DNA from 2 places in the Arthrobacter sp. zg-Y750 genome. Region 2 is predicted to be linked to the other one. Evidence: riboswitches for the same ligand, from Rfam matches in the RefSeq annotation. Region 2 holds a riboswitch; the other holds the start of a gene.
What was found. A riboswitch is a leader RNA that binds a small molecule or an ion and turns the genes downstream of it on or off. The one in region 2 is predicted to bind cyclic di-AMP.
Positions count from the first base shown of each region.

Region 1: linked by a shared signal. The riboswitch ahead of LOC57_RS08945 (C40 family peptidase) and the one ahead of LOC57_RS12360 (NlpC/P60 family protein) in region 2 are both predicted to bind cyclic di-AMP.

Region 1 covers NZ_JAJJOC010000013.1:240,419-246,704, forward strand. Annotated here, with positions in the region: gene ligD (non-homologous end-joining DNA ligase) at 1-23, opposite strand, end outside; gene LOC57_RS08940 (MFS transporter) at 70-1,290, opposite strand; cyclic di-AMP (ydaO/yuaA leader) riboswitch at 1,722-1,875, shown strand; gene LOC57_RS08945 (C40 family peptidase) at 1,880-2,788, shown strand; gene LOC57_RS08950 (response regulator) at 2,941-3,615, opposite strand; gene LOC57_RS08955 (ATP-binding protein) at 3,612-6,143, opposite strand; gene kdpC (potassium-transporting ATPase subunit KdpC) at 6,147-6,286, opposite strand, start outside.
Region 2 covers NZ_JAJJOC010000016.1:318,629-324,914, reverse strand. Annotated here, with positions in the region: gene LOC57_RS12380 (MFS transporter) at 1-1,042, shown strand, start outside; gene serC (phosphoserine transaminase) at 1,091-2,218, opposite strand; gene LOC57_RS12370 (metal-dependent transcriptional regulator) at 2,433-3,131, shown strand; cyclic di-AMP (ydaO/yuaA leader) riboswitch at 3,222-3,416, shown strand; gene LOC57_RS12365 (M23 family metallopeptidase) at 3,420-4,184, shown strand; cyclic di-AMP (ydaO/yuaA leader) riboswitch at 4,310-4,468, shown strand; gene LOC57_RS12360 (NlpC/P60 family protein) at 4,472-5,263, shown strand; gene LOC57_RS12355 (NlpC/P60 family protein) at 5,286-6,077, shown strand.

The sequences.
Region 1 (6,286 bases), on a different contig from region 2:
AGGGTGGTTTCCTCACGTGCCATGGGCCTGCTTCCCCTCTAAGGACCTGTGATCCACGAGGTTACCGTGTCAGGCGGCAGGAACGCCCAGCTTGGGATCCACCGGTGTGCCGGGGCGGACATTCTTGCGGCCGTGCACAAAGTGGTACAGCACGGTGGATGCCAGCACGACGGCGGCCAGCACCCAGTACATTCCGTGGTACCCGGTAACCGGCAGGAGCATGCCCAGCAGCAGCGGCCCCACGCCAATGCCTGCGTCCATGAGGATGAAGAACGTGGAGGTGGCCAGCCCGATCCGGTGCGCCGGTGCCATGCTGACGGCGATCGCCTGGGCGCACGGCATCAGGGCGCCGAATCCGAAGCCCAGGAAGATCCCGGCCACGGCCAGAACGGCGTTGTTGGGTGCGTAGGCAAGCAGGGCCAGGCCGGCGGCGAAGGACACCAGAGTCGGGTAAATCACGGCATTGTCGCCGTGGCGGTCCTGGATGCGTCCCACAAAGAGCCGGGACACCAGCACCACCGCGGCATAGACCACAAAGAAGAGGCTGGCACCGAGGACCAGGCCCTCGGACTGGGCGTAGGAGTTCAGGAAGGACAGGACCCCCGCGTAGGCGGCGCCGGCTATGAACATTACGGAGGCAATGGACAAGGCTCCGGGATCAATGATGTCCGTCAGGTGCATCCGCCACTTGTTCTTCTGTTCCTCCGGCGTGGGCGTGCGCTCGGGCAGGCGCAGCACCAGGGACAGGACAAGTGCGACCGCGGCGCAGGCGGTGGTGACCAGGAAGAGGGCGCGGTAACTCACCGAATCCACCAGCATGACGGCGAGGAACGGCCCGACGGCGGTGGCCAGTGTGGTCGAAATGCCGAAGTAGCCGGTGCCTTCCCCGCGCCGGTTGATTGGGATTAGCCCCATCACGGACGCGGAAAGGCTCGTGCTGGCCGCGCCGAACGCTGCACCGTGGATGATCCGCACGGTAAGCAGCAGGGCCAGGCTGTCCGCCGGGATGTACAGGAGCGCGGCCACAACGAAGACGGCCAGGCTGACAATCAGCAGCCGGCGCCGTCCGACAAAGTCGAGGAACTTGCCCGCGAAAACCCGGGCCAGCAGGGCGCCGATAACAAAGGAGCCGGATGCGAAGCCGCCGGCGCTGTCCGAGGCCGCGAATTCCTCAACGGCATACAGGGCCATGCTGGTCATCAGCAGGTAGAACACCATTGAGAGGAACAGATTGGTGATGATCGCCAGCACAAATCCCTTGGTCCATAATTTCTGACCGCTGCCAGCCACTGCGTTCTCCTGTTTTCTCCGATACGCGCCGCCACCGATTGGAAGGCGACCTAACGATCTTACGCGCGGACACGGGCGCCCGGGCTGCTGCGGAAGGAAAAAGCGACGAAGGCCACAGGACTGCGGGGTAGCGGAAAAGCCATCAGGGGCATCAGGAACCACACACGTATCACTTCCCGGGCGCACCGCCACCCGGATGCGGCCCCGCAGCAGCCGGACCGAGACGGAACGGCCCGGAATTTCCGGTGCCAGAGTGACTAAACAGGAGCAAAGTAAATACCTGCGCCTAGCACACAGCGGCGCCACTCACACCCTCCAGAGAAGCTGCTCACTAAATGGTTATCCAACCGTAACCGTCTCGTATGGTTGAACGCATGCCGCTTTCTGATGCGGCTCCCCCGGGCTTGTTACCTAGCTCTGCCGCTGGTCCGGGGTCCACAGAACGCAACACCACGGCAGAGGCGGGGGAACCAATTATGGGTTCCTTGAATCCTTGGGGTTAAGCCAAACCGGATTCAATCCGGTCGGCCGGGTGACTCCCATCCGCATCCGACAGCTCACCTCGCAGGTATCGGGAGAGGTTATCTACATGTCTTTCAACAAGTCCCAGGGACGCCACCGCGCCGAGACCACCGGCGTTTGGTCCACCATCTCACTGGCCACCGCTACCCGCGGACGGACTATCGGCAGCACCGCAGCCGTTGTCGCCGCAGGTTCGGGCCTGATGCTCGGCATGGCAGCACCGGCCTCCGCCGGCGTTGTCTCCAACGACAACTACACACCCACCCAGACCACGGCACCCGCCGCACCGGTTGCTCCGGCTGCTCCGGCTGCCGCCCCCGTAGTTGAGGCTGCTCCCGTGGCCGCTCCGGCTGCCGCTTCCACCCACACCGTAGTTGCCGGTGACACCCTCGGTGCCATCGCCAGCACCTACGGTACGAGCCTGGAGAACATCCTCTCCCTCAACGGCCTGTCCATGGCCTCCGTCATCTACCCCGGTGACGTTGTGGCCTTGTCCGGTGACGGCGCTGCTGCTGCCCCCGAGCTCAGCTACGCTGCCGCGTCCTACTCCACCGAGGCGTACGCCGCTCCGGTCCAGGCCGCTGCCGCCAACACCGGCGTGATCAGCACGCAGGCCACCTCCGTGACTCCGGCTCCGGCCGCTGCACCGGTGGGCGGCACCAACGCCATCATGCTGGCCTCGGCCTACTCGCAGCTGGGCGCAGCCCAGGACTGCACCGTGCTGGTTGAGGTTGCGCTCCGCGCCGCCGGCCACTCCGTAGGCGACCTTGCTCCCGCCCAGCTGGCGGCATACGGCACCCAGGTCTCCACCCCGGAGCCCGGCGACATGGTCTACTACGCCGACGGCGGCATGGGCCTGGCCCACATTGCCATCTACGTAGGCAACGGCGAAGCCATCCACAGCGGCTGGAACGGCAACCAGACCGTAGTCCAGTCCGTCAACGTCGGCTCCGGCCCCGTGTTCTACCGCGCATAAGGCTTCACCGCCCTATCGCACGGCCGGCAGGCGTTAGTCCGCTGACCAAACAGAGCGTCCGTTCCCTTCCCGGGAACGGACGCTCTGTTGTTAAGTGTCCTTGACGTTATCTGCCCAGGCCCTTGTGGAATCCCGCGGACCGGAGCGGGCCGTCAGGGCACAAACCGGTATCCCATGCCGTGTTCGGTCAGCAGGTGGGCGGGACTGGCCGGATCGGCCTCCAGCTTCCGCCGCAGCTGGCCGATGTACAGGCGCAGGTAGCCGGAGTCCGTTGTTCCGGGACCCCACACGTTGTGCAGCAGGGTCTGCTGGGTCACCAGCATCCCGGGATGGGCCAGCAGTTCGGAGAGGAAGCGCCACTCGGTAGGCGTCAGCCGGACGTCGGCGCCGTCCTTGAGGCGGGCGATCCGCCGGGCGGCCAGGTCCACGCGGACCGCGCCGAACGTGATCTCGCTGGGCCCGGCGGCGGCCGGCACCCGGCGGGACAGGGCACGGATCCGGGCCAGCAGCTCCTCGGTGGAAAACGGCTTGGTCACATAGTCGTCAGCCCCCAGGTCCAGGGCGCGGACTTTGTCTGCCGGGTCCACCCGGCCTGACACCACCAGGATGGGCACCGCACTCCACCCGCGGACCGCTTCAATAACGTCCATCCCGCTGAGCCCGGGCATTCCCAGGTCCAGGACCAGCAGGTCCGGATGCGTGTCCACCGCCTTCCGGATGGCAGCGCTGCCGCTTTCAGCCGTCACTACCTCGTACCCGTACGCGCCCAGGGTGATGCGCAGGGCGCGCAGGATCTGGACGTCGTCGTCCGCTATCAGAATCTTCATCCCGCCACCGCCCGATTGGACCGTCCCGGGATGGAAACCCGTGCTGCAGCCGGCAGCGAGAGGACCATGGTCAGCCCGCCGCCGGGGGTGTCTTCGGTTTCCAGTGTTCCGCCCATTCCTTCCGTAAATCCTTTTGCCAGTGCCAGGCCAAGCCCCAGTCCGGTGGAGTTATCCGTGTCCCCCAGCCGCTGGAAGGGAACAAATATTTCCCCCTTCCGCTGTTCGGGAACACCGGGACCCGAGTCTATGACGCGGATTTCCACCCGGCCGGCAAACTCGCTGACGGACAGCACCGTCTTGCTGCCCTCCGGACTGAAACGCATTGCATTTGCCAGCAGGTTCACCAGCACCCGCTGCAGCAGCACCGGGTCAGCTGTGACGGTGCGCTGGACGGAGGGAATTTCCAGCTCGACTTCGGCGGGGCCCAGTTCCAGCTCCTCCAGTGCCGGCAGTACCGCGTCGGCCACGTCCACCGGTGCCAGGCTCACGCCCACCACCCCGGCCTGGAGCCGGCTGACGTCCAGCAGGCTCGTCACCAGGCCGGACAGCGAGGCAAGGGACTCTTCCGCCGTGGCCAGCAGCTCATTCCGGTCCTGTTCGGACCAGGTGACGTCGGTAGCGCGCAGGCCCGTGACGGCAGCAGTGGCGGCGGTCAGCGGCCGGCGCAGGTCATGCCCGACGGCGGCCAGCAGGGCCGTGCGGACCTTGTCGGCTTCGGCCAGCGAGCCGAGGCCGCGCGCGGTTTCGGTCAGTTCCCGGTGCTCCAGTGCTGCCTCCAGCTGCGCGGTGATGACCGCCAGCAGCCGGCGGTCCGAGGCAGCCAGTTCACGGCCCCAGAGGTCCAGGAAGCCGTTCTCCCCTACCGGCAGGCGGGTGAACGCAGGGTCTTCGGGTTCGGCCTTGTCCGGCCAGTCGCCGTCGGAGTACAGATCCGCTCCGTCCACCCGCAGCCGGGCCGCGCTGACATTGAACGCCTCCCGGGTGCGTCCCACCAATGCTGCCAGGGCGTCCTCGCCGCGCAGCACGCTGCCTGCCACGGATGCGAGCAGCTCTGATTCCGAGGCGGAGCGCCGGGCGGTGCGCGCGCGCCGCGCCGCAGCGTCCACCACGTAGCTGACCAGCATCGCATTGACCACATAGAGTCCCAGCGCCAGCATGTGCGACGGCGTGGCCACCGTCACGGTGTAGAGCGGTGAGATGAAGAAGAAGTCCAGGGTGAGGCCCGAGAGCAGCGCGGCGAACAATGCGGGCCAGATACCGCCGACCAGGGCCACAAGGATCACCAGCAGCTGGTAGCTCAGGACGTCGCCGGTAATGGTTTCCGCGCTTTGGGCGGCCACCAGGGCGGCGGTGAGCAGCGGACCGCCCACCAGCGCGAAGGCGAAGCCCAGCAGGCGCCGGCGCATCGAGAGGGCGCTGCCCAGGTGCGGCAGCACCAGGGTCCTGGCAGCGGCCGAATGGGAGACCATGTGCACATCAATGTCGCCCGACTCGCGGATGACCGTCGCCCCGATCCCCGGACCGGACAGCAGGGCGGCAATCCGGGGCCGGCGGCTGACGCCGATCACCAGCTGCGTGGCGTTGACCCCGCGGGCAAAGTCCACCAGGGCCTGCGGAATGTCATTGCCCACCACCTGGTGGAAACTGCCGCCCAGCTTTTCCACCAGCGCCCGCTGGGCCGCGAGCTCGCCGGGCTGCGGGCCGCTCAACCCGTCGTTCCCGGAAACGTGCACGGCAAGCAGCTTGCCGCCCGCGGAACGGGCGGCAATCCGTGCACCGCGACGCAGCAGGGTGTGCCCTTCGGGGCCGCCGGTCAGGGCCACCACCACCCGCTCCCGCGCCTCCCATTTACGGTTGATGCCGTGCTCGGCCCGGTACCGGTTCAACGCCGAATCCACTTCGTCCGCCAGCCACAGCAGGGCCAGCTCGCGCAGTGCCGTCAGGTTCCCCAGCCGGAAATAGTTGGACAGGGCAGCGTCCACCCGTTCAGCCGGATAAATGCACCCTTCGGAAAGCCGGCCCCGCAGGGACTGCGGGGCCAGGTCCACCAGCTCCACCTGGTCCGCCTCGCGCAGCACGGCATCAGGCACCGTTTCGGCCTGCAGGGTGCCGGTGATCTGCTCAATGACGTCGTTGAGTGAATCGATGTGCTGGATGTTCACCGTGGACAGGACGTTGATCCCTGCGTCCAACAGCGACTGAACGTCCTGCCAGCGCTTCTGGTGCCTCAGGCCGGGGGCATTCGTGTGCGCCAGTTCATCCACCAGCGCATAGTCGGGGCGCCTGGCCAGCAGGCCGTCCAGGTCCATTTCCGCCAGGTCCAGTCCGCGGTGCGGCACGTTGATCCGCGGCATGGTTTCCAGCCCCGCGGCCAGGGCGGCTGTGCCGGCCCGGCCGTGGGTTTCCACCAGTCCCACAACGACGTCGCGGCCCTCCCCGTGGAGGCGGTGCCCTTCCTCGAGCATGGCGTAGGTTTTCCCCACGCCGGGCGCCGCCCCCAGAAATACCCTTAGTTGTCCCCGCGTCATGGACTAAGTGTCCAGCTCCGCCAGTGAAATGTTCAAAAGCAACACGTTCACGCCCTCCCGTCCCAGGAGATCCGTCCCTTCGGTAGCCTCGGTTACCAGTTCCTGTACCTCCGTTTCGCTGAGCCCGCGTGCAGCGGCAACCC
Region 2 (6,286 bases):
GACGCAGATCAGCATGGGTGCCCTGGGGCTGGCCCTGGGCCTGCTCGTGATTTCCGGCCAGGCGCAGCTGTGGCACGTGTACGCATTTGCGCTGGCCCTGGGCATGGTGTCGGCGGTGGACGGACCGGCGCGCCAGGCGTTCGTCTCCGAGGTGGTTTCCGAGCGGGATCTGCCCAACGCCGTGGCCCTGAACAGTGCCTCCTTTAACGGGGCGCGGATGATCGGCCCCGCCGTCGCCGGACTCCTGACCGTCGCCGTCGGGCCGGGGCTGGTGTTTGTACTGAACGCCGTGACGTTCGGCGCCATGGTGCTCGCACTGCTGAATATGCGTGCCGGCGAACTGCGCGTGCTCCCCAAGGCGCCCCCGGGGAAGGGCCGCATCCGGGCAGGACTGGCCTATGTGAGGCACCGGCCCGACCTCATCATGGTGATGCTGGCAATCTTCATCGTGGGCACCTTTGGCATGAATTTCGCCATTTACATAGCGGCCATGGCACGTACCGAGTTCGGCCGGGACGCGGGCACGTTCGGCCTCCTCAATTCGGTGATGGCGATCGGTTCCGTCGCGGGCGCCTTGCTTTCCGCGCGGCGGGACAGGCCGCGCCTGCGCTTTGTCTTCGGAGCCGCAGGGGCCTTTGGCTTGTTCTGCATCCTGTCCGCAGCCGCGCCCACCCTGATTTTGTTCGGTCTATCCCTGATCCCGGTGGGCCTGTCCGCACTGACCCTGATGACGAGCGCCAATGCGTATGTTCAAACCACCACCGCCCAGGTCATGCGCGGGCGGGTGATGGCGCTGTATTTCGCCATCTTTATGGGCGGAACACCGCTGGGCGCGCCGGTGGTGGGCTGGGTTTCGGACTCGTTCGGCCCCCGTTGGAGCCTCGGTGTGGCCGCAGCCTCGGGGCTGCTGGCAGCCGCCATCGGTTTCGTATGGGCCTGGCGGACCTACGGGATGCGGTTCCACTATGACCGGAACCTGCCCCGGCGGCTCAGCATGACCACAGATACGCCGGAAAAAGCGCAGGACCCGGACAGCGCGTAGCGTCCGGGCCCTGCGGGCAGTGCATGGCCATGTTGGCAGTAATCAGGCTCAGGAGTTCGCGATCACGTAGTCGATGCACGCCAGGAGGGCGCTGACGTCGTCGGGCTCAATGGCGACAAAGGTGGCAATGCGCAGCTGGTTGCGGCCGAGCTTGCGGTAAGGCTCCACGTCCACGACGCCGTTGGCCCGCAGCGTCTTGGCAATGGCGGCGGCGTCGATGTCCGCTGCGAAATCGATGGTGGCAATAACGTTGGAACGGTCCTCCGGGCGGGCCACGAACGGGGTGGCAACGGCGGACTGTTCGGCCCACGAATAGATCCGTCCGGCAGATTCCGCGGTGCGACCGGCGGCGAACGCCAGCCCGCCGTTGCCGTTCAGCCAGTCAATCTGGGCGTTGAGGGTCACCAGCGTGGACAACGACGGCGTGTTGTAGGTCTGGTTCAGCCGCGAGTTGTCCACGGCGGTCTGCAGGTTGAGGAAATCCGGGATCCAGCGGTCGCCGGCATTGATCCGCGCGGCGCGTTCCAGCGCAGCGGGGGAGAACATGCCCAGCCACAAGCCGCCGTCTGACGCGAAGTTCTTCTGCGGGGCGAAGTAGTACACATCGGACTGCGCCAGGTCCACGTCCAGGCCGCCGGCAGCCGAGGTCGCGTCGATCAGCACCAGGGCGCCGTCGTCGGAACCTTCCACCCGGCGCACCGGAGCGGCAACGCCGGTGGAAGTTTCGTTCTGCGGCCAAGCATAGACATCCACCCCCGCTTCAGCCGCCGGTTCCGGACGGGTGCCCGGTTCAGCCGTGATGATGCTCGACGCCGAGAGGAACGGCGCTTTATTGGTAGCCGCCGCAAACTTGGAGCCGAATTCGCCGAAGGACAGGTGCTGGGCCTTCTCCTGAACCAATCCGAAAGCGGCGACGTCCCAGAAAGCAGTGGAGCCGCCCACGCCCAGAACTACCTCGTAGCCCTCCGGAGCGGAGAACAGCTCGGCCAGTCCCTCGCGGATGCTGCCCACGAGGTTCCGTACGGGTGCCTGGCGGTGGGAGGTGCCCAGAAGCCCGGTGCCGGAACGTTCCAGCGCCGCCATCTGTTCCGGACGTACTTTGGACGGCCCGGCACCAAAGCGGCCGTCCTGCGGGAGGAGTTCAGCGGGAATCTTCAGTGCGGCGGTGTCGCCCATTGTGTCGCTCCAAGCGTGTCGAAAGGAAAGCGCGTCTGCATTTCCATTCTGCCGCACCGCATTCTTTCGGACGGTTTATGACCGCCGCCACAGGGATGTGTGGCGGAAAGCCCGCAATTTTCGGGCGGTCCGGCCGGTAGGCTAACGTGTTGGCGTAGACCCGGGCAGCGCGTTTTGCCGCTGTCCTCTTGCCTTCTACTAGGAGCGGCCCGTCATGACGGATCTCATTGACACAACTGAGATGTATCTCAGGACCATCCTGGAGCTGGAAGAAGAGAACATTGTGGCGCTGCGGGCACGTATTGCCGAGCGGCTGAGGCACTCAGGCCCCACCGTGTCCCAGACCGTTGGCCGGATGGAGCGTGACGGCCTCGTGGTGGTGGCGGGAACCCGCCGGCTCGAACTGACGGAACTGGGCCGCCGGCGCGCTACCGAGGTGATGCGCAAACACCGGCTCGCGGAGCGGCTGCTCTCGGACGTTATCGGCCTGGACTGGGCCTACGTCCACGACGAGGCCTGCCGGTGGGAACACGTGATGAGTGAGCGCGTGGAGCGCCGGCTGTATGAGCTGCTGGGACATCCCACGGAATCCCCTTACGGCAATCCGATTCCAGGCCTCGAGGGCATCGGCGGAGAGCCGGCACCGGTCTTCCACCAGGGCGTGCATGACCTGGTCTCTGCCGTGGCTGCCGTAGAGGCAGGATCCAAGCTGACCCTCCTGCGGCTGGCCGAACCCATCCAGGTGGAGCCGGAGCTGCTGTCCCAGCTGGATGAAGCCGGGCTCCGCCCCGGTGCGGAAATCACCGCCGAAGTCGTAGGCGGTTACATTTCCGTGCGTGTCCCCGGCATCGAAGGAGCGCTTGAATTGCCGGCAGAAGTGGCCGCACATGTTTTTGTGGCACACGCCGGGTAACGGAATGGTTACTTTTGGGACATTTACCCTATAGTGAATTCCGACGTTGAAACACCATCGTTATCCGGTCTGTCCGCCGAGCCCTGCCAACGGACCGGAGCACCAAACTCGTCAGGCAGGGGCGGAGGACCCAATTTCCGGCAGTAGAACTGCCTTGGGGTGAAGCCTTCCGGAGGCCGGCGGCAAAACGTGCATAGAAGCACGCAGTGCCGGCGGTGAGCCGAGGGCCGAGTTTCTCTACTCGAATCCGACAGCTAACTTCGCAGGCGTTCCAAGAGAGGGAAACACTTGTCGAAGCATGCTGCTTCGGGGCGCCGCCGTGCGGCTGCCCCTGTTGCGCCCGCCCGCCGGCGCAGCTCCCCGCCCTCCGGGCGCAGGCGGGTTGAAACAAAAACCCTGTCCATGGGTGGAGCCGCCCAGAAGGTGGCCATCACCGCCGCCACATCAGGCCTGATCCTCACCGCTGCGCTGCCCACCTCCGCGGCCGCTGATGATCCCGTCCAGCCGCAGCCGGTTTCAGCCGACACGCCGGTCTCCGCGGATGCCAACGCGAACATCGGATTTGCCCGCGCCGGGTTGAGCAGCAGCTATGACCCGGACGCCAAGCTGGCTTCCGTCGGCGTGGCAGCAGGGTCCCATGCGGTCCCCGCGGCCGCCAAGGGCACGCTGTCCACCCCGCTGGATTCTGCGTTGGTGGAGACATCGGGATTCGGCCACCGCGTCAGCCCCATTACGGGCGCAGCCGGGGAAATGCATAACGGCCAGGATTTCGCCGCCACCTGCGGCACCGCAGTAAACGCAGCGGCTTCCGGAAAAGTGGTCTTTGCCGGCTGGCACCCCTACGGCGGCGGCAACCGCGTTGTCATTGACCACGGCAACGGGGTCGAAACCACCTATAACCACCTCTCCGCCATTTCCGTGTCGGTAGGAAGCGAAATCAAGCGCGGAAACCTGGTGGGAGCAAGCGGAACAACGGGCTCTTCCACGGGTTGCCACCTGCATTTCGAGGTCATGGTAAACGGCGAAGTAGTGGACCCACTGAACTGGTTGTAACCGCACGAATATCATTTCGTGACCGGAACGTGACATAGCGCAAATGTTGCTGTACGCTCGTCCTCGTGCCCGATTGGCCAAAGATCGGGCACCTTCGAACAGATCGCCTAGCTCTGCCACTGTTTGAAGTCCGTTCGCAGAATCGCATGGCAGAGGCGGGGGAACCAATTTCGGGTTTCGCAAGAAGCCCTTGGGGTTAAGTTGCAAATGGCCTTAGGCCTGGCAACCGGGTGACTCCCATCCGAATCCGACAGCTCACCTCGTAGGCAATTGGGAGAGGCAAACCTGTGTCATCACACGCTCATGGCCGCCGTCGCGCAGCCACCGTTCAGACCAACCCGATCACTGCACTTTCCAAGGCAGTCAGCAGCAACGCAGGCATGGTAGGCCGTCAGGCCGCCGTCGTTGTGGCAGCATCCGGCCTCGTGCTGGCTGCAGGACTCCCTGCACAGGCAGCGTCCGTCAGCATGGACCGCCAGGCACTCGAATCCACCCCGCTGAACGTTGTAGCCGGGACAGTCAAGGCTAATGCGGACGCGGACGTAAAGCTCGCGGTCATGGAAGCACCCAGCTCCACCTCCGGCGCAGACTACCGTGCACAGGTAGCAGCTGAAGAAGCCGCAGTCGCAGCAGCTGCTGAGGCTCAGGCCCAGCAGGCAGCAGCAACCCAGCGTGCCGCTGCTTCCCGTGTTGCCGCACCTGTTGCAAACGGCGCAGTACAGACCGCATCCTCCACTCCCGCAGCACCGGCCGCTGACGCCGTAGCTCCGGGCAATGTGGCCGCCGGCCTCGTGGCCTCGGCTTACAGCCAGATCGGCGTGGCACAGGATTGCACCGCCATGGTCGAGAAGGCCCTGCGCTCCGTCGGCAAGTCCGTCGGCGACCTGGCTCCCGGCCAGTTCTTCCAGTACGGCACCGTTGTTGGCAGCCCCGCTCCCGGTGACCTGGTCATCAGTGCTACCCACGTCGCCATCTACGTTGGCAACGGACAGGTCATCAGCGGCGGTCTGAACGGTATGAACACCGGTCTGCACAGCCTCTCCGACCTGCACGGCTACAGCTTCGTCCGCGTCTCCTAAGCCCTGGTCTCCGAGAACAATCATGACCTCGACAATTGAGCGCGCCCGCCACCGGGCGCCGGTTGAACGCACCAGCACGCTGAACGCCCTTGCAGGTGCGGTCAGTGCAAACGCAGGAACGGTTGGCCGCCAGGCTGCCGTTATCGCAGCTGCCTCAGGCTTGGTCCTCACCACCGGTGTGGCCGCCAATGCTTCCGGCACGGAGCCCCTGCGGGATGTCCAGACGAGCACCCTGGATCTCACGGCAGCAAAGCTCGACAAAGTGTCTGCAGAAGCTGTGCTTCACTTTGAGTTCGAAGGCATTGCGGGCACCACTCCCGCGTCGGCGCCGGCAGCCCCTGTGGTGGAAGAGGCGCAGACCGCTCTCCAGGTTCAGGAAATGCCGGCCGCAGGTGCTGCGCAGGTTGCCCGTCCGGCATCCAACACAGCTCCGGCGGCAGGGGTCAACACCGCCGCCGCACCGGCACCGCAGGGCAGCCCCTCAGGGCTGGCCGCCACCATTGCTGCAGCAGCCTACGCCCAGCTGGGCGTCAACCAGGACTGCACCATGCTGGTGACCAATGCCCTGGCGGCTGCGGGGATCAACTTCCACGGATGGCCTGCAGGCTACCTGTCCCTTGGACGGACGGTCAGCGCAGCCGAGGCCATGCCCGGTGACTTGATCTACTACGCCGACGGCGGCATGGGCCTGGCCCACATTGCCGTATACGTAGGCGGTGGCCAAGCCGTGCACGGCGGCTTCAACGGCAACAGCACCGTTGTGGCACCGGCAGAACTCGGCTCGGGCGGCGTCTACATCCGCGTAGGCGGATAACGGCTTTTCTCTCCGGCCAAAAGCTCCTCCTTCGGGGGGAGCTTTTGCCGTTAACCGTCCGGGTCCGTCCCCGGGGACGGACCCGGACGGCGGAAGAAGGCGCCAGCGCCCAGGGCAAGGTTTCGGCCCCGAAAATGGCCAAGACTGCATTCCCGTCATACTCTTGCATAGACAATCCGATGTGCCGTAAGTGTGCCGGTGTCTAGTAT